DNA from 2 places in the Micromonospora cathayae genome. Region 2 is predicted to be linked to the other one. Evidence: predicted binding sites of a transcription regulator. Region 2 holds the regulator's gene; the other holds the start of a gene.

What was found. The regulator HrcA, encoded in region 2, represses chaperone genes, less so after heat shock. The targets are predictions, from matches to a motif close to GGTTNGCACNCTCNNNNNGAGNGTGCNAACC.
Positions count from the first base shown of each region.
Region 1: the regulator HrcA is predicted to act here: its motif matches at 1,136-1,166, upstream of groL (chaperonin GroEL).

Region 1 covers NZ_CP118615.1:804,018-813,814, reverse strand. Annotated here, with positions in the region: gene PVK37_RS03815 (cold-shock protein) at 1-181, shown strand, start outside; gene groL (chaperonin GroEL) at 1,355-2,977, shown strand; gene PVK37_RS03805 (histidine phosphatase family protein) at 3,196-3,759, shown strand; gene PVK37_RS03800 (S8 family serine peptidase) at 3,770-6,235, opposite strand; gene PVK37_RS03795 (glycerol-3-phosphate dehydrogenase/oxidase) at 6,434-8,263, shown strand; gene PVK37_RS03790 (FAD-binding oxidoreductase) at 8,399-9,797, opposite strand, start outside.
Region 2 covers NZ_CP118615.1:7,036,875-7,046,671, forward strand. Annotated here, with positions in the region: gene PVK37_RS30915 (serine hydrolase domain-containing protein) at 1-1,299, opposite strand, end outside; gene PVK37_RS30920 (histidine triad nucleotide-binding protein) at 1,361-1,750, opposite strand; gene PVK37_RS30925 (SDR family NAD(P)-dependent oxidoreductase) at 1,761-2,522, shown strand; gene ppk2 (polyphosphate kinase 2) at 2,610-3,521, shown strand; gene PVK37_RS30935 (16S rRNA (uracil(1498)-N(3))-methyltransferase) at 3,555-4,289, opposite strand; gene dnaJ (molecular chaperone DnaJ) at 4,290-5,429, opposite strand; gene hrcA (heat-inducible transcriptional repressor HrcA) at 5,503-6,525, opposite strand; gene PVK37_RS30950 (DUF4870 domain-containing protein) at 6,772-7,722, shown strand; gene hemW (radical SAM family heme chaperone HemW) at 7,781-9,004, opposite strand; gene PVK37_RS30960 (enoyl-CoA hydratase-related protein) at 9,024-9,797, shown strand, end outside.

The DNA of each region.
Region 1 (9,797 bases), 960 kb from region 2:
GTTCAACGCCGAAAAGGGCTACGGCTTCATCGCCGTCGACGGAGGGCAGGACGTCTTCGTCCACTTCTCCGCGATCGAGATGGACGGCTACAAGGCGCTGGACGACGGGCAGCGGGTCGAGTTCGAGATCGCTCAGGGGCAGAAGGGCCCGCAGGCCGAGCGGGTGCGCGTCATCGCCTGAGCGCCGACCACGGGGGTGGCGGGGCGGTGACGACGCCGTCGCGCCGAAGCAGACGGGGTCGTTCGGTGACGAACGCCAGAGGCGTCCGTGCCCGACCGGCCCACGTGGAGTCCGCCCGGATCCGAACCGTCGGAGCCGGGCGAACCGCGATCGACGGGTTACGGGCCTGACATCGGCCGATGCCGCCAACGGCCTGTGCCCTGCCGGTTCTGTGTCTGCTCCGATGGCCGCAGGGAGCGGGCCAGCGCGGCACGTTTGCTGCGCGGCGTCTGCCCTGCCGGTTCTGTGTCTGCTCCGACGGCTCTGAGCCGGCTCTGCTGGTCTGTGTCCGCCTGCCGGTTCTGGGCTCGTTGGCCGTGGCGGGCGGGCGGACCCGGTGTGCACCCTGGGGTGCGTGGGTGGATCACCCTCGTCCGGGTCGGGTGCCCTGGACTCTGGCTGGCCATCTCCCGACACTGGACCGCCGGTCCGGCGTCGCCTGTCGCCTGTCGCCTGGCCCCGAGACCTCTCACCCATTCCCGGCGTCCGCCTCTCACCTCGCCCGGGGCCTCTCGCCTTGCCCTGGGCTTCCTGCCTTGCCCGGGGCGTCTTTGCCTCGCCCGGGTCTCTCGCCTCGCCCCGGCCTCTTGCCTCGCCCGGGTCTCTCGCCTCGCCCAGCCTCTTGCCCGGCTCTGGGGCGCACTCCTCTGCGCCCGGCCGGGCCGGTCGCCTGGTACTGAAGGCCGCTTTCCGTCCGTGGTTGTGCTGCCTGGCCCGTCGCTGCTTACCTGTCGTTCCGCTCGGCTCGTCGTTCCGCTTGGCCCGTCGCTGCTTGGCCGATCGTGGCCGTGCTACTCGGCCCGTCGTCCCCTTCGGCTCCGGCTCCCGTCAGCGCCGGGTGGAGGTGGCGGGGACGGGAGAGGGGGGCGGAGAGCGATCGTGCTTGCACTCGGCAGGGGAGAGTGCTAAACAAGTCATTGGCACTCGCATGATGTGAGTGCCAATGGTCGGGGCGGTAGGGCCACGGCCACGCGGCGCGAGCGGCGTGGCACATGGCCGGTCGTCGCGGGCTATCCGGCCCGGCCGACGGACGTCGTCGTCGCCAGGTGGCGACGTCCCAAGGTGCGTACACCAGGCGGCCCATCCGGGACACACACTCGGGTGGCCCGTGAGTGTCCAGGAGGACAACGCCGTATGGCCAAGATGATCGCGTTCGACGAGGAGGCCCGCCGGGGCCTCGAGCGGGGCATGAACCAGCTCGCCGACGCCGTGAAGGTGACCCTCGGCCCCAAGGGCCGTAACGTCGTGCTCGAGAAGAAGTGGGGTGCCCCCACCATCACCAACGATGGTGTGAGCATCGCCAAGGAGATCGAGCTCGAGGACCCGTACGAGAAGATCGGTGCCGAGCTGGTCAAGGAGGTCGCCAAGAAGACCGACGACGTGGCCGGCGACGGCACGACGACGGCGACCGTTCTGGCCCAGGCCCTCGTCCGCGAGGGTCTGCGCAACGTGGCCGCAGGTGCCAACCCGATGGCCCTGAAGCGGGGCATCGAGGCCGCCGTCTCCAGCGTCTCGGAGGAGCTGTCGAAGCTCGCCAAGGACGTGGAGACCAAGGAGCAGATCGCCTCCACCGCCTCCATCTCGGCTGGTGACAGCAGCGTCGGCGAGATCATCGCCGAGGCGATGGACAAGGTCGGCAAGGAAGGCGTCATCACCGTCGAGGAGAGCAACACCTTCGGGCTGGAGCTGGAGCTCACCGAGGGCATGCGCTTCGACAAGGGCTACATCTCCGCGTACTTCATGACCGACCCGGAGCGTATGGAGGCCGTCTTCGACGACCCGTACATCCTGATCGTCAACAGCAAGATCTCGTCGGTCAAGGACCTGCTCCCGATCCTGGAGAAGGTCATGCAGGGCGGCAAGCCGCTGCTGATCATCGCCGAGGACATCGAGGGCGAGGCCCTGGCCACCCTGGTCGTCAACAAGGTGCGGGGCACCTTCAAGTCGGTCGCCGTCAAGGCGCCGGGCTTCGGTGACCGCCGCAAGGCCATGCTGGGCGACATCGCCATCCTCACCGGTGGCCAGGTCATCAGCGAGGAGGTCGGCCTCAAGCTGGACGCCGTCGGCGTCGACATGCTGGGCCGGGCCCGCAAGGTCGTGGTGACCAAGGACGAGACCACCATCGTCGACGGTGCCGGTGACGCCGAGCAGATCCAGGGCCGGGTGAACCAGATCCGGGCCGAGATCGACAAGAGCGACTCCGACTACGACCGCGAGAAGCTGCAGGAGCGCCTGGCCAAGCTGGCCGGCGGTGTTGCGGTGATCAAGGTCGGCGCGGCCACCGAGGTCGAGCTGAAGGAGCGCAAGCACCGCATCGAGGACGCCGTCCGCAACGCGAAGGCCGCCGTCGAGGAGGGCATCGTCCCGGGTGGTGGCGTCGCGCTGGTGCAGGCCGGCAAGACCGCCTTCGACAAGCTCGACCTGGTCGGCGACGAGGCGACCGGTGCGCAGATCGTCAAGATCGCGCTGGACGCCCCGCTGCGTCAGATCGCCGTCAACGCCGGCCTCGAGGGTGGCGTCGTCGTGGAGCGGGTCCGCAACCTCGACGCGGGTCACGGCCTCAACGCCGCGACCGGCGAGTACGTGGACCTGCTGGCCGCCGGCATCATCGACCCGGCCAAGGTGACCCGGTCGGCGCTGCAGAACGCCTCGTCGATCGCGGCGCTCTTCCTCACCACCGAGGCTGTCGTGGCCGACAAGCCGGAGAAGACCCCGGCCGCCCCGGCTGGCCCGGGTGGCGGGGACATGGACTTCTGAGTCCGGTTCCGACACACGCCGAAAGGGCGGGCCGCGTCAGCGGCCCGCCCTTTCCGCTGCCCGGGCTCCGATGCGACCGGGGCGGGACCGGGGCAGCCCGGTTCGGCTCCCGGCCCCGGAACGGCCCCAGCCCCGCAGCCCGTCGAGGGCGCGAACCGGTCCGGACGGCCGCGAGCGGGTGGCGAGCCCAGGGGAGCTGTCGTCAGTAGCATCGCCTCATGCCGACTGAGATCGTCTTCGAGACGCACTCGTGGAGCGAGGACAACGAGCGAGGTCTTGCCACCGGATGGCTGCCGGGTCGGTTGTCCGCCAGGGGACGGGCACTGGCAGCCGAACTCGGTCGGCGCAGGCGGAGCGACGGCATCGTGGCGGTGTTCGTCTCGGACCTGGGACGGGCGGTGGAGACGGCCGACGTGGCCTTCGCGGGAACCACGATTCCGGTGCTGCACGACTGGCGGCTGCGGGAGTGTGACTACGGGGAGCGGAACGGCATGCCGGCCGCCGAACTGCACGGCCGGCGCAGCCGGTACCTCGACCGTCCCTACCCCGGTGGTGAGAGCTGGCGACAGGCCGTGCACCGGGTCGGGCGCTTTCTCGACGACCTGTCGCTGCGGTGGGCGGGCCAACGGGTCCTGGTGATCGGACACGTCGCCACCCGGTGGGGCCTCGACCATCGGATCGACGGGGCCCGGCTGGAGGACCTGGTGGACGCCGACTTCGGCTGGCGCGAGGGCTGGGAGTACCGGATGACGGACCCCCACGATCCGCAGGACCCCCGCTAGGCCGGTCAGCTCACCCGCGCGCCGCCCGGACGGCGGCGTACGCGTCGACCAGGCCGGCGCCGGCGACGTCCTGTTCGTCGCCGCAGGGGCGGGCAGCCTCGGTGGAGGTCCGGGGCAGCTGGACCGGGGTGGCGGTGTCCCGGAGGAGTCGCCGGGTGCGCTCCAGGTCGCCGACGAGCGCCGGGTTCGCCGACCACATCAGCGCCACCACCCCGGCCACCTGCGGCGTCGCCATCGAGGTGCCGTCCAGCAGGGAGTACCCGCCGCCCGGCATCGCCGAGCGGACCGCCGCGCCGGGAGCCACCAGGTCCGGCTTGCCGCCACCGGGTACCGGGCCACGGCTGGAGAAGTCGGTGACCCGGCGGGACCGGTCGACCGCGCCGACGGTGAACACCTCCGGGTACATCGCCGGCGGGTCGTCGATGGAGGCGCAGGACGGGCCGGTGTTGCCGGCCGCCGCCACCACGAAGACGCCGGCCGCCTCGAAGGCGGTGGCGGCCGGGCGCAGCGCGGCCGGGTCGCAGCCCTCGATGATCGGGCAGCCCCACGAGTTGGTCAGCACCTGCGGTGCCCGTTCCGGCCGGCCGTCGGTGAACGGGTCACCGCCGGGCGGGAACGGGGCCAGCATGAACTGGAGACAGTCCAGGTAGCGGGCCGGGCTGCCGAGGTTACGGTCGAGGTTCACGCAGCTCGTCCAGGTCGCCCCGGGCGCGACGCCGATGCCGCCCCGGCCGACCGCGCTGCCCAGGGTGTGCGTACCGTGCCCGCCCTTGTCCCGTGGCGTGCGGCTGGCGTCCCACGGGTCGTACCAGGAGTCGTCGCCGCCCCGGAAACCGGCGGACAGGGCCGGATGCCCGGCGTCCGCCCCGGAGTCCGAGCTGCCCACGGTGATCCCGGCCCCCTCCACGCCCAGCTCCGACCAGACCCGGTCCGCGCCGATCATGCGGATGTTCCACTCCGGGCCGGTCGGGGCTGTGGCGTCACCCCGGCTGGTACCGGCCGGGGCCGGCAACGGACGCAGCCGCTGGCTGACCAGCACCCGGTCCACCTCGGGACGGCTGGACAGCCAGGTGCGGATTCCCGGCCCGCCGTCCACCTCGATCGCGTTGACCAGGTAGTACGACGTGTACGACAGCCGGACCCGGTCCAGGCTGCGGCGCAGGTCGGCCTGGGTGCGGTCGGCGGTGGCGACCAGCCGCCGGTAGACCTCGCGGACCCGGGCGTCCCGCCCGGCCGGCCCGGTGCCGGTAGGGACGTCCCGCAGGTCGGCCTGCTCCCGCAACACCACCAGCAGGCGTTCGCCGTGCAGACCCGGTTTGCCGGGGCCGGCGTACACCAGGGCACCGGCGACCAGCAGGACCCCGACGGTGACCGCGGCGACCGTACGGGTGGGCGCGCGGCGGGGTAGCACGAGGCCGTACCCGACGGCGAGCCCGAGCGCGACGACCAGGCCGGCTCCGGCGGTCACCGCCACCCAGTACGGCACGTCCCGGGTGGTGGTCAGCAGCAGGCTGACCTCCTCCGGGTCGGTGCCGGCCAGCGGACCGAGGACCGCGAGCCCGACCAGCCAGCGCACCGGGGCGGAACCGGCCGGCCGGCCGGTGCGGTCGGTGGGAGCCTGGAGCGCGGCGAGCACGAAACCGACCGGCGGCAGCGTCAGCAGCAGGGCGAGCGAGGTACCGGAGTGTCCGGTGCCGGCGGCGAGCAGGAGCAGGGTCACCCCGGCGACCAGGCCACCGACCAGCACCAGCCGGGCCGGGCGGCGGTCGGGACCGGCCCCGAACGAGGTCCAGAACCCGACGTCCAGCAGGGCCCCGGCGAGCGCGCCGACGGCCGCCGCCGCGGCCACCGCGAGCACCGTCTCCAGCAGCCCGCCGAGTGCCCCCAGCCACAGCCAGGGCAGCAGCAGGACCAGACCGGCGGCGACCGCGAGCAGGGTGACCCCGCCGGTCCCGCCGGTACCACCCGGCTCGGTGACCTCGACGGTCCCGCCCGGCCCGCCGGACCGGCCTGGCCCGGTGGTTTCGGCCGCCGGGAGTCGGCGGCCCCGGGCGAGCAGGCGGGTGGCGACGACGGCGGTCAGCGCGGCGACGACGGCGAGCGCGGCGAGGTACGCCTCGTGGTGCACCGGCGGGATCGTCCGCAGCAGCCCGAGCGCGCCCAGCGCCAGTGCCCCGGCCAGCCAGCACCGGCCGGCGGTACGCACCGACCCGGAGCGGGGTACCAGGGCGAGCAGCAGGGCGGGCACCCCGACCAGGAGGATCGTCAGCAGCGACACCACCGGCCAGAGCCAGACCGGCCGGTCCGCCCCGGTGGCGAGCATGACCTGCTCGACCAGCCAGCCGACCACCTGCGGGAGCAGTACCACCGCGACGGTCCAGCAGCCGACCAGGACGGCCGCGACCACCGGCAACGCCCCGGGCGGGGCCGGCGCGGGCGGGGGTACGGGCGGTCCGAACGGGGGAGCGGGCTGCATGACCGTACGGTACGGCCCCGTTCCCGGGCGTGCCGCCCAGGTACGGGGCCGTCCCCGGGCGTGCCGGCCAGGTACGGCTCCGGACCGGAACGCGCCGGCCGGCTCCGGTGCGGTTCCGGTGCGGTTCAGGGCGGGGTGGCCGGCTGCGGTCCGGTTCGGGGTGTGCCGACCGGTGGCCGGTGCGGCTACCGTGAACGGGTGCGCGACCCCAACGTCTCCCGTGCCACCGCCAGCCAGCTCTCTCCCGCCCGGCGGGCCGACGACCTGCGGCGGCTCCGTGCCGAGCGGTTCGACGTGCTGATCATCGGGGGTGGTGTGACCGGGGCGGGGGCCGCCCTGGACGCCGCCTCCCGGGGCCTGAAGGTGGCCCTGGTCGAGGCGCGGGACTTCGCCGCCGGCACCTCCAGCCGGTCCAGCAAACTGATCCACGGCGGCCTGCGCTACCTGGAACAGCTGGAGTTCGGGCTGGTCCACGAGGCGCTCACCGAGCGGGGACTGCTCGCCACCCGGCTCGCCCCGCACCTGGTCCGGCCGGTGCCGATCCTGGTGCCGCTGCCCGACGACGGCGGGCTGCGCGGGCTACCGGCCCGGATCTGGCGACGGGCCTACTACGGCACCGGCGTGGCCGCGTACGACGCGTTCGCCGGGCTCCTCGGCGGCGGGCGGGGCATGCCGATGCACCGGCACCTGAGCCGGGAGGGGGCCCGGCGCGTCTTCCCCAGCCTGCGGGCCGACCGGCTGGCCGGCGCGATCCGCTACTTCGACGGGCAGGTCGACGACGCCCGGCTGGTGGTCACCCTGGCCCGCACCGCGGCCAGCCTCGGCGCGACCGTGGTGACCAGCGCCCGCGCCGTCGGTCTCACCCGGCAGGCCCGGGAGGTGACCGGGGTCCGGGTCCGCGACCTGGAGGCGGTGCCCGGCTCCCCGGACGCCGAGTTCGAGGTACGCGCCCGTACGGTGATCGCCGCCACCGGTGTGTGGAGTGACGACCTGTCGCGGATGCTCAACGACGTGGGGCTGCGCCCCGGGCTGCGGGTCCGTGCCTCCAAGGGGGTGCACCTGGTGGTGCCCCGCTCGGCGATCACCGGCGAGACCGGTCTGATCCTGCGGACGCCCACCTCGGTGCTGTTCGTCATCCCGTGGGGCGGGCACTGGATCATCGGTACCACCGACACCGACTGGCGGCTGGACCGCTCCCACCCGGCCGCCTCCGCCCGGGACATCGACTACCTGCTGCACCAGGTCAACGGGGTGCTGGACAAGCCGTTGACCACCGCCGACATCGAGGGCGTATACGCCGGGCTGCGTCCGCTGCTCTCCGGTGAGGCCGACTCCACCTCGAAGCTGTCCCGGGAGCACGCGGTGGTCGAGCCGATGCTCGGCCTGCTGCTGGTCGCCGGGGGCAAGTACACGACGTACCGGGTGATGGCCGCCGACGTGGTCGACCGGGCCGCCCGCCGGCTCGGCAACGCCCGCCCGTCGCGGACCGCCGACCTGCCGCTGCTGGGCGCGGACGGGTACGCGGCGATGTGGCGGGACCGGGCCGACCTGGCCCGCCGGCACGGCGTACCGGTCGGGGTGCTGGAGCACCTGCTGGAGCGGTACGGCAGCCTCACCACGGACCTGCTCGCCCTGATCGCGGCGGATCCGCTGCTGGCCGCCCCGCTGGCCGGCGCGCCCGAGTACCTGGCCGCCGAGGTGACGTACGCGGCCCGGGCGGAGGGGGCGCTGCACCTGGAGGACGTGCTGACCCGGCGGGCCCGGATCTCCTTCGAGACCAGCCACCGGGGGCTCGACTCGGCGGAGCACGCGGCCGAGCTGATGGGCGCGGTGCTCGGCTGGAACGCCGACGTACGGGCCCGCGAGGTGGAGCACTACCGGGCCCGGGTGGAGGCGGAACGCCAGTCGCAGCTGATGCCGGACGACGCCACCGCCGACGCGGCCCGGCTCGGCGCGCCCGACGTACGCGGATTCGCCGCCGACCGGGGCTCGGACAGCGACCCCAGCGGCCTGCCCGCCCCGCGCTGACCCGGGCCTTACCCGGCGGTCGGGTCGCACTGCCCCGGCCCCGCCCGGCGGTCGGGACGGGGGCTGACCTGGCCCCGCCCGGCTGCCCGCGCCGCGCTGACCCGGCTCTCCCGCCGACCGTTCCCGTCGGGTCGCTCAGAGCACCTTGCCGGGGTTGAGCAGCCCGCCCGGATCGAGGGCCGCCTTGATCGCCTGGTGCACCCGGATCCCGACCGGGCCGATCTCGCGGGCCAGCCACTCCCGCTTGAGCAACCCGACCCCGTGTTCGCCGGTGCAGGTGCCGCCCAGGTCCAGGCCGAGCCGCATGATCTCGTCGAAGGCCCGGCGGCCCCGCTCCACGCTGGCCGGGTCGGCCCGGTCCACCACGATGTTGGGGTGCATGTTGCCGTCGCCGGCGTGCCCGACCACGCCGATCGGCACGTCACACTCGGCGGCGATCCGGGCCACCCCGTCGAGCAGCGCGGCCAGCGCGCCGCGCGGCACGGCCACGTCGTCGATCACCAGCCCGCCGTTGCCCTGCGGGTAGGTCCGGGCGGCGAACGCCTCCATCGCCGGGTGGGCCAGCCGGCGGGCCTGGAGCAGCGCCGCAGCCTCCACCGCGTCGGTCGCCGTGTACACCTCGGACGCGCCGGCCGCCGTGCAGACCTCCTCGATCCGGGCCAGGTCCGCCGCCGCCCGGGGGCCGGTGTCGGCCGCCGCGAGCAGCAGCGCCTCCGCGTCGGTGCGCAACCCCATCGGCTGGTACGCCTCGATGGCCGCCAGGTGGGTACGGTCGAGCAGTTCCAGCAGGCTGGGGCTGAGCCCCTGGGCGGCGATCCCGGCGACCGCGGTGCCCGCGTCGGCGGTGGAGTCGAAGACCGCCACCAGGGTCAGCGACTCCTCCGGGGCGGGTCGCAGCGCCAGGGTCACCTCGGTGATGATCCCCAGCGTCCCCTCCGAGCCGACGAAGAGCCGGGTCAGGTCGTACCCGGCGACGCCCTTGGCGGTCCGCCGGCCGGTCCGCAGCACCTCACCGGAGGCGAGCACCACCTCCAGGCCGAGCACGTACTCGGTGGTCACGCCGTACTTGACGCAGCACATGCCGCCCGCGTTGGTGGCGACGTTGCCGCCGATGGTGGACGACTCCCACGAGCCCGGGTCCGGCGGGTAGTAGAGGCCCTCCTTGCGGACCGCCCCGGCCAGGGTGGCGTTCACCACCCCGGGCTGCACCACGGCGATCCGGCCGACCGGGTCGATCTCCCGGATCCCGTCCATCGCCGAGGTGCTGAGCACCACCGCGCCGTCGACCGCGTTCGCCGCGCCGGCCAGCCCGGTCCGGGCCCCCTGCGGCACCACCGGTACGCCGTGCCGGGCCGCCGCGCGGACCACCGCCACCACCTGCTCGGTGCTGCGCGGACGGACCACCACCAGCGGCACGCCGGCCGCGCACAGGTCGGCCTCGTCGCGCTGGTGCATGCGGAGCAGATCCGGGTCGGTCAGGACGGCGGCCTCGCCGAGCGCGGCACGCAACTCGTCGACGATCGGGGTGGTGGAC
Region 2 (9,797 bases):
GGTGAACCGGTAGGTCGCCCAGTGCATCCGGCGCACCGCGCCCCGCTCGTCCCGGGTCAGCCGCAGCAGCTCGCCGACCTCCCGCCCGGAGACCGTCCGCAACACGTCCGGCCGGTCCGGCAGCGGCGCGAACACCGCCGCCGGCTTGCCCGGCGGATCCTCCGCCCGCCGCGCCCGCAGCGCGCCGTCGCGCCAGAAGAAGACGTACTCGAACCCCTCGCCCCACCAGCGCCCCAGCAGGTCCCGGTACGCCTCGGGCGCGGGCTCGCCCGGCGACCACGGCTCGATCTCGGCCGGATCGTGCTCCACCGACGCGGTGAGCAGCCGGTGCGGCAGGTCGAAGATCGCCGCGGCGGTACCCGCCGACCCGAGCACCGCGCAGCCCATCGCCCCCGGTGTCCCGTCGCCGCCGCGCCGGCCGTACACCGAGGCGAGGAAGCCCGGCATCGCCCCGTCGTGCCCGACGTGCACCACCCGGTGCGGCTGCGGCACCAGGATCAGGCCCAGCCCGAAGCCGTCCCCCCAGGTGGCCTCGTCGGTGAGGGTGAGCGGCCAGCGCATCTCGTCCAGGGTGGCCGGGGCCAGCACCGCCGCCCTCGGGTCCAACGCCGCCGGGTCCGCCAGGAAGGCCGCCCACCGGGCCATGTCGGCGGCGGTACTCCACAGCTGCGCCGCCGGACCGACCGCGCCGAAATCCGTCGGCGGCTCCGGCCGGACGTGGTCGGAGTAGGCGTCCACCAGGAACCCGGTGGCCGCGTACGGACCGGGCCGGGTGGTGGTGGCGGCCAACCCCAGCGGGGTGAGGATCCGGTCGGCGAGCACCTCCACCCAGGTCCCGCCGCGCAGCCGCCCGACCAGCTCCCCGAGCAGCGCCATGCCCAGGTTCGAGTAGTGGAACCGGCGGGCCGGCGGCAACACCCGCTCGGCGCGGTCCAGATCGGCCAGGAGCTGGGCCGTACCGGGAGCGCGCAGCGTGTCCCAGATGTCGCCGTACGGCTCCCGTTGCAGGCCGGAGGTGTGCGACAGCAGCCGGCGCACGGTCAGCTCACCGTGCGCCGGCAGGTCGAGATGCCGTCCCACCGGGTCGTCGAGGTCGAGCAGCCCGTCGTCCCGGCACTGGAGCACCAGTACGGCGGTGAAGGTCTTGGTGACCGACCCGATCCGGAACGGGGTCTGCGGGGTCAGCGGGGCGTCGTTGCCGGTGCCGCCGACCGTGAGCTGCCAGAGTGGCCGGTCCGCCCGGTGCAACGCCACCGACAGCGCCGGCACCCGGGCCCCGGCCTGCACCTGCCGCACCATCCGGCCCAGCCGCGCGTTGATCTCCACCACGCCGCCAGTCTAGGGAGGAACCCCGGCGACGTCAGCGGGCGAGCATCGGGCCGAGCGGGGCGCCACCGAGCAGGTGCGCGTGCACGTGGAAGACCTCCTGGCCGCCGTACCCGCCGGTGTTGAACATCAACCGGAAGCCGTCCGCGAGCAGCCCCTCGGCCTCGGCCACCTCGGCGGCCGTGGCGAGCACCTGCCCGGCCAGCTCCGGGTCGCCCTGACCCAGGGTGGCCACGTCGGCGTAGTGCACCTTCGGGATCACCAACACGTGCACCGGGGCCTTCGGGTCGATGTCCCGGAAGGCCAGGGTGGTGTCGGTCTCCCGGACGATGGTGGCCGGGATCTCCCCGGCGACGATGCGGCAGAAGAGGCAGTCGTTGGTCACCGGGGCATGGTAGGCCGTCCCGGCAGCACTGTCCGGCATGATGTGGCGCGTGACTTCACGGGCGGTACTGGTGACGGGGGCCTCGCGCGGGATCGGCCGCGCGGTGGCGCGGGTGTTCGCGGCCGGCGGGGACCGGGTGGCGATCCACCACCGGGACTCGGCGGAGCTGGCCGACCAGCTCCGCGCCGAACTCCCCGGCGACGGGCACCTGGTGGTGCGGGCCGACCTGGCCGACCCGGACGCGGTCCGGGCGATGGTGGACCAGGCGGCCGACCGGCTCGGCGGGCTGGACGTCCTGGTCAACAACGCCGGGGTGTTCGGGCCGGCGGACCCGCCGCACCCGGTCTTCGAGACCAGCTACGAGCAGTGGCGGCAGCGGTGGCGGGAGGTCGTCGACACCAACCTGCTCGGCGCGGCCAACGCCTCCTGGTGTGCCGCCCAGCACATGCGTGCCCGGGGCGGGCGGATCGTCAACGTCTCGTCCCGGGGCGCGTTCCGCGGCGAACCGGGCAACCCGGCGTACGGGGCGAGCAAGGCGGGACTGAACGCGCTGGGTCAGTCCCTGGCGGTGGCGCTGGCCCCGTACGGCATCGCGGTGGCGACGGTGGCCCCCGGCTTCGTCGAGACCGACATGACCAACGAGCACCTCAAGTCGCCCCGGGGCGACGCGGTACGCGCGCAGAGCCCGTTCGGACGGGTGGCCCGGCCCGAGGAGATCGCCGCCGCCGTGCACTGGTTGGCGTCCCCGGCCGCGGAGTGGGCCTCGGGCACGATCGTGGACCTCAACGGCGCGTCCTACCTGCGGACCTGACCGGTTGCCGGCCAGCCGTGCGGTGCGCGTCGTTTTCCCCGTTCCGGGGACGGCTGACCGGGGTCGTCACGGGGTAAGGACTCCGCCATGAGCGACCCTGCCCTGCTGGACCTCACCGCCGACTACCAGGTGGTCGACGGTCACGACGACGATCCGGTCCTGCTCCGCCCGGACGGTGGCCCGGTGGACACCTGGCGGGAGGACTACCCGTACGACGAGCGGATGGCGCGCGACGACTACGACCAGCAGAAGCGCCTCCTCCAGATCGAACTCCTCAAGCTCCAGGACTGGATCAAGGAGAGCGGTGAGCGGCTGCTGATCCTCTTCGAGGGACGGGACGCGGCCGGCAAGGGCGGCACCATCAAACGCTTCATGGAGCACCTGAACCCGCGCGGGGCCAAGGTGGTGGCGCTGGTCAAGCCGAACGACCGGGAGTCCACCCAGTGGTACTTCCAGCGGTGGATCGCGCACCTGCCGGCGGCCGGCGAGATCGTGCTGTTCGACCGGTCCTGGTACAACCGGGCCGGGGTGGAGCGGGTGATGGGCTTCTGCACCCGCAAGGAGTACCTGGAGTTCCTCCGGCAGGTCCCCGAGCTGGAGCGGATGCTGGCCCGCTCCGGCATCCGGCTGGTCAAGTTCTGGTTCTCGGTCTCCCAGAACGAGCAGCGCACCCGGTTCGCCATCCGTCAGGTCGACCCGGTACGCCAGTGGAAGCTCTCCCCGATGGACCTGGCCTCGCTCGACAAGTGGGACGAGTACACCGAGGCGAAGGAGGCGATGTTCTTCTACACCGACACCGCCGACGCGCCGTGGACCGTGGTGAAGAGCAACGACAAGAAGCGCGCCCGGCTGGAGGCGATGCGGCACGTGCTGCACCGCTTCGACTACACCGGCAAGGACCCGGAGGTGGTGGGGGTGCCCGACCCGCTCATCGTCGGCCCGGCCGGTCTGGACCTGCGCCCCGACGAGGAGGTTGTGCAGATCTTCCCCCGGCTGTGACCCGTACGCCCCGCCCGGCCCGCCGGGTGGGCGTCACCAGTGGGCGAGGCGGGTGGCGAGCACGCTGAGGGCGGCCACCCCGGCGGTCGAGGTGCGCAGCACCGTCGGGCCGAGCCGTACCGGCCGGGCACCGGCGGCGGTGAACGCGTCCCGTTCGGCCGGCGCGATGCCGCCCTCCGGGCCCACCACCAGCACGATCTCACCGGTCGGGGGCAGGTCGACGGTGGTCAGCCGGTCCTCGGCCTCTTCGTGCAGCACGAACCCGGCGGTGGCCCCGGAGATCCGCCGGGCCACCGTGGCGGTGGACTCGTCCGGGGCCCCGGCCACCACCGGCAGCCAGGCCCGGCGGGCCTGCTTGGCCGCCTCCCGGGCGGTCGCGGCCCACTTCTCCCGGGCCCGTACGCCCCGCTCGCCGCGCCACTGCGACACCGAACGGGACGCCGCCCAGGGCACGATCTCGTCCACGCCGACCTCGGTCATCGCCTGCACGGCCAGCTCGCCCCGGTCGCCCTTGGCGATGCCCTGCACCACCACCAGCCGGGGCACGGACGCGTCGACGTACCCCCGGGAGGTGATCCTGACGTCCAGGGTGCCCCGGCCGACGGCGGTGACCACGGCGGCGGCGGTGCCGCCCCGGCCGTCACCGAGCAGCAGTTCCTCGCCGACCCGTAGCCGCTGCACGGTGGCCGCGTGGTGGCCCTCCGGGCCGTCCAGGGTGAGCGTGTCGGCGGTGGGCAGCGCCTCGACCAGGAACAGCGGCGCCGACACTCAGGCGTGCCCGTTGAACGCGTCGCGCATCCGGGAGAAGAAGCCGCCCTGCTTGCTCAGCTCGGCGACCTCCTCACCGCGGGTCTTGGCGAACTCGCGCAGCATCCGCTCCTGCTCGGCGTCGAGCTTGGTCGGGGTCCGCACGTCCAGGTGGACGTAGAGGTCGCCCCGGCCGGTGCCGCGCAGGTGCGGTACGCCCCGGGCGCGCAGCCGCAGCGTGCTGCCCGGCTGGGTGCCCGGTTTGACGTCGACGGGCTCCTCGCTGTCCAGCGTCTTGATGGTCAGCCGGGTGCCGAGCGCCGCCGCCGTCATCGGCACGGTGACCCGGCAGTGCAGGTCGTCGCCCTTGCGGGAGTACACGTCGTGCGGGCGCTCGTGGATCTCGACGTACAGGTCGCCGGCGGTGCCGCCACCGGGGCCCACCTCGCCCTGCTGGGCCAGCCGGATCCGCATGCCGTCCTCCACCCCGGCGGGGATCTTGACGGTGAGCGAGCGGCGGGTACGCACCCGGCCGTCCCCGGCACAGGTCGGGCAGGGGTGCGGGATGGTGGTGCCGTACCCCTGGCAGACCGTGCACGGCCGGGCCGAGACGACCTGGCCGAGGAAGGTGCGCTGCACCGACTGCACCTCGCCCCGCCCGCCGCACGCCTCGCAGGTGGCGAGGTGGGTGCCGGCGGCGGTGCCGGCCCCGGAGCAGGTGGTGCAGAGCACGGCGGTGTCGACGGTGATCGGCGCTTCGACGCCGAACGCGGTCTCGTGCAGGTCCAGTTCCAGCCGGAGGATCGCGTCGGCTCCCGGTCGGGTACGCGGACGTGGCCCGCGCGACCCGGCGGCCCCGCCGAAGAAGGCGTCCATGATGTCCTGGAAGCCGACGAACGGCCCGGCCCCGCCGGGGCCGCCCGCGCCGGCCCCGCCGCCGCCCGGGGCGAGCGGGTCCCCACCCAGGTCGACGATCTGCCGCTTCCGGTCGTCCGAGAGGACCTCGTACGCGGCGTTGATGTCCTTGAACTTCTCCTGGGCCTCCGGGTCCGGATTCACGTCCGGGTGGAACTGCCGCGCCAACTTGCGGTAGGCGCGCTTGATCTCGTCGTCGGAGGCGTCCCGGCTGACACCGAGAATGCCGTAGTAGTCCCTGGCCACTGCGTTCCGTGTCCTCATGTTCGTCTCGCGTTGCGCCGGTCGTCGGCCGGGTCGGCCGTCGGCCCCTGACTGGTCAGTTCTGGGCCAGCAGCTCGCCCACGTAGCGTGCCACGGCGCGTACCGTGGCGATGGTGCCGGGGTAGTCCATCCGGGTCGGCCCGAGCACGCCCAGCCCACCGACGATGGTGGCACCCGGACCGTAGCCCGTGCTCACCACCGAGGCACCCCGAAGGTTGTCGATCTCGTTCTCGTCGCCGATGCGGATCCGCGTCGCGCTCGGCTCGACCTCGCCGATCAGCTTGAGCAGGACCACCTCCTCCTCGAGCGCCTCCAGGATCGGCCGCAGCGAACCCTGGAAGTCCAGCAGGCCGCCCCGGGTGAGGTTGGCCGTGCCGGCCAGCGCGATCCGCTCCTCGTGCCGCTCGACCAGCGTCTCCAGCAGCACCGTGGAGAGCGTGGTCATCGCCGGCCGCAAGCCGGGCCGGATCTCCTCGACCAGCGCCTGTACCAGCGGCGGGGTGTCCGAGAGCCGGGTGCCGACGAGCTTCTCGTTGACCAGCCGACGCAGGTCGGTGACGTCCTCGACGGGGACCGGGGCGGGCAGTTCGACCAGCCGCTGCTCGACCCGGCCGGTGTCGGCGATCATGACCAGCATCAACCGGGTGGTGGAGATCGGCACCAGCTCCAGGTGCCGCACCGAGGAGCGGGCCAGCGACGGGTACTGCACCACCGCGACCTGGCGGGTGAGCTGCGCGAGCAGCCGGACCGTACGGTGCACGACGTCGTCCAGGTCGACCGCGCCGACCAGGAAGCGCTCGATGGCCCGCCGCTCGGCCGGGCTGAGTGGCTTGACCCGGGAGAGCCGGTCGACGAAGAGCCGGTAGCCCCGGTCGGTGGGCACCCGGCCGGCGCTGGTGTGCGGCTGGCGGATGTAGCCCTCCTCCTCCAGCACGGCCATGTCGTTGCGGACGGTGGCCGGGGACACGCCGAGCTGGTGCCGCTCGACCAGCGCCTTGCTGCCGACCGGCTCCTGGGTCGCGACGTAGTCCTCGACGATCGCGCGCAGCACGGCGAGCTTGCGGTCGTCGAGACCCACTCTCCCCACCTCCCACGCGTGCCGGTCCACGCCCGGTCCGGCTCCGCCACGCACGGCGGACCTGACCTGGACCGTGGCCCTGGCACTCGACTGTAGCGAGTGCCAGTCTACGTCGGTGCCCCCCGGGAACGCGATGATCGGTGTCGACCTGTGCCGCGCACCGCGCCGCCGTGGTGGCCGATCGGCCGGTGGACCCGACCGGTGTCCCGCTGGTACGACTTGCCGGATGCCCCTACCGTGACCTGCATGACTGAACCGCCTCGCCCGCCCGGAGCGGGCGACTCCGGCGGCTACCCGCCGGAGCCGACCGTCCCGCTCGCGCCCGGGTCCCCGTCGACGCCCGCGGAACCCACCGCACCACTGTCCGGCGCGCCAGGGGCGTCCGGGTATCCCCCGCCCGGCGGCTCCCCGCCGTCCGACGGCTGGCCGGCGCCCTCCTACGAGCCGCCCACCCGGCCCCACGAGGCCCCGTCCTACGAGCCGCCGACGCAGAGCTACGGCGCGCCGGGCCAGGAACCGCCGACCCAGAACTACGGCGCGCCGAGCTACGAGCCGCCGACCCAGAACTACGGGGCACCCTCCTACGAGCCGCCGACCCAGAGCTACGGGGCACCCTCCTACGAGCCGCCCGCCCCGGGCTACGGCACGGAACCGCCCGCGCCGGGGTACGGCGTGCCGGCCGACCACCCGACGTCCGGTGGGCACTTCGCCGCCGGGCAGCCGCCCACCGGCGACCCGGGCTACCCGCCGCCGGGCACCGCGCCCGGGGGTTACCCGCCGCCCGGGGGCCAGCCGCCGCCCGGTGCCGGGTACCCGCCCGCCGGCGGGCCGGCCGCGAGTGGCGCGACCAGCGGCGACGACCGGCTGTGGGCGACCCTCGCCCACGTCGGCGGGCCGATCGGCGTGGTGGTCGGCGGCAGCCTCTTCGGCTGGGTCGGCCCGCTGATCGTGCTGATGGTCCGGGGTCAGCAGTCCCCGGCGGTACGGGCGCACGCGGTGGCCGCGCTGAACTTCCAGATCACCTGGGCGATCGCCATCCTGGTCGGCTGGCTGCTCACCGCGATCACCTGCGGTCTGCTCTTCTTCATCCCGCTGCTGCTCGCCCTGGTGCCGATCGTGCTGGGCATCGTGGCCGCCCTCAAGGCGAACCAGGACCTGCTCTACCGCTACCCGGCGAGCCGGACCTTCGTACGGTGAGCGCCTCCCGGTCGGGTCCGGCACGTCCGGCACCCGACCGGGGGCGGCCGGTCCGCCGTCACGGCAGCAGGTCGCGGACCACGGCGTCGGCGAGCAGCCGGCCGCGCAGGGTCAGCACGGCCCGGCCCTGCGCGTACGCCGCCCCGTCGAGCAGGCCGGCGGCCCGCGCCCGGTCCGCGCCGGCCCGCCCGGCCGGGTCCAGCACGGTCAACGGCAGCCCGCTGGCGAGCCGCAGCCGCAGCATCACGTCCTCCATGTGCGCCTCGTCGGCGGTGAGGACCTCCCGGGCCAGGCCGGGTGACTCCCCCGCGGCCAGCCTCGCCGCGTACCCGCCGGGGTGCTTGACGTTCCACCAGCGTACCCCGCCGACGTGGCTGTGCGCCCCCGGGCCGAGGCCCCACCAGTCGCCGCCGGCCCAGTAGAGCAGGTTGTGCCGGCAGCGCGCCTGCGGCGTCCGGGCCCAGTTGGAGACCTCGTACCAGGAGAAACCGGCCGCGTCGAGGGCGGCCTCGGCGGCCAGGTAGCGGTCCGCCGCCACGTCGTCCGAGGGGTACGGCAGCTCGCCCCGCCGCATCCGGGCGGCCAGCCGGGTGCCCTCCTCCACGATCAGGGCGTACGCGCTGACGTGGTCCGCCCCGGCGGCGACCACCTGGTCGAGCGAGGCGGCGAAGTCCTCGGCCCGCTCCCCCGGCGTACCGTAGATCAGATCGAGGTTGACGTGGTCGAAACCGGCGTCGCGGGCCTCGACCGCGGCGGCGGTGGCCCGGCCGGCGGAGTGGGTGCGGTCCAGCACGGCGAGCACGCCCGGCGCGGCGGACTGCATGCCCAGCGAGATACGGGTGTAGCCGGCGGCCCGCAGCGTCTTGAGCGAGGCCGGGGTGACCGACTCCGGGTTGGCCTCGGTGGTCACCTCGGCGTCGGCGGCCAGCCCCCAGGTGCGGTCGACGGCGTCCAGGATGCGGGCCAGGTCGTCGGCGGGCAGCAGGGTGGGCGTGCCGCCGCCGACGAAGACGGTGTCGACGCGCGGTGGCGGGGTGTCGCCGAGGACCCGGGCGGCCAGCCGCAGCTCGGCCAGCACGGTGTCCGCGTACGTCTCCCGGCTGGCCCCGCCGCCGAGTTCGCTGGCGGTGTACGTGTTGAAGTCGCAGTAGCCGCAGCGGCTGGCGCAGAAGGGCACGTGGACGTACACCCCGAACCCACGGGCGCCGACCGCGCGTCGGGCGGTCGGCGGCAGCGAGCCGTCGGTCGGGACGGGTTCGCCTTCTGGAAGGACTCCGGGCATGGCCACTAGTCTGCCCGGCATGACCTCTCCCGACGCGCTGGTGCGGGTGTCGACGGACCGTGGGGTGACCACGCTCACCCTGGACAGCCCGCACAACCGCAACGCGCTCTCCACGCCCCTGATGACCGAGCTGCTCGACGGCCTCGCGGCGGCGGTGGCCGACGACACGGTGCGGGTGGTGGTGCTCGACCACACCGGCCCGGTCTTCTGCTCCGGGGCGGACCTGAAGGAGACCGCCGCCGCGTACGCCAGCGGGAGCGTGCCGGCCGGGAAGCTCGGCGACGTGCTGGCGGCGGTCTGGGAGTGCCCGAAGCCGGTGGTGGCGCGGGTGGCCGGGCCGGCGCGGGCCGGTGGGCTGGGCCTGATCGCGGCGGCCGACCTGGCGGTCTGCGCGCAGGAGGCGACGTTCGCGTTCACCGAGGTGCGGATCGGGGTGATCCCGGCGGTGATCTCGGCGACCGTGCTGCCCCGGCTGGCCCCCCGCGCGGCGGCCGAGCTGTACCTGACCGGGGCGACCTTCGACGGTCGGCGGGCCGCCGAGGTGGGCCTGGTGACGGCGGCGGTGCCCGCCGCCGAGCTGGACGACGCGGTGGCCGGCTACTGCGCGGCGCTGGTCCAGGGCGCTCCGGGTGCGCTGGCCGGGGCGAAGGAGCTGCTGCGCCGGCCGGCCGGGGCGGACCTGCGCGGGGAGGTGGCGGCGCTGGCCGACCTGTCGACCGGGTACTTCCTCTCCGCGGAGGGACGCGAGGGCGTGCTCGCCTTCCGCGAGAAGCGGCCGGCCCGATGGGTGAGC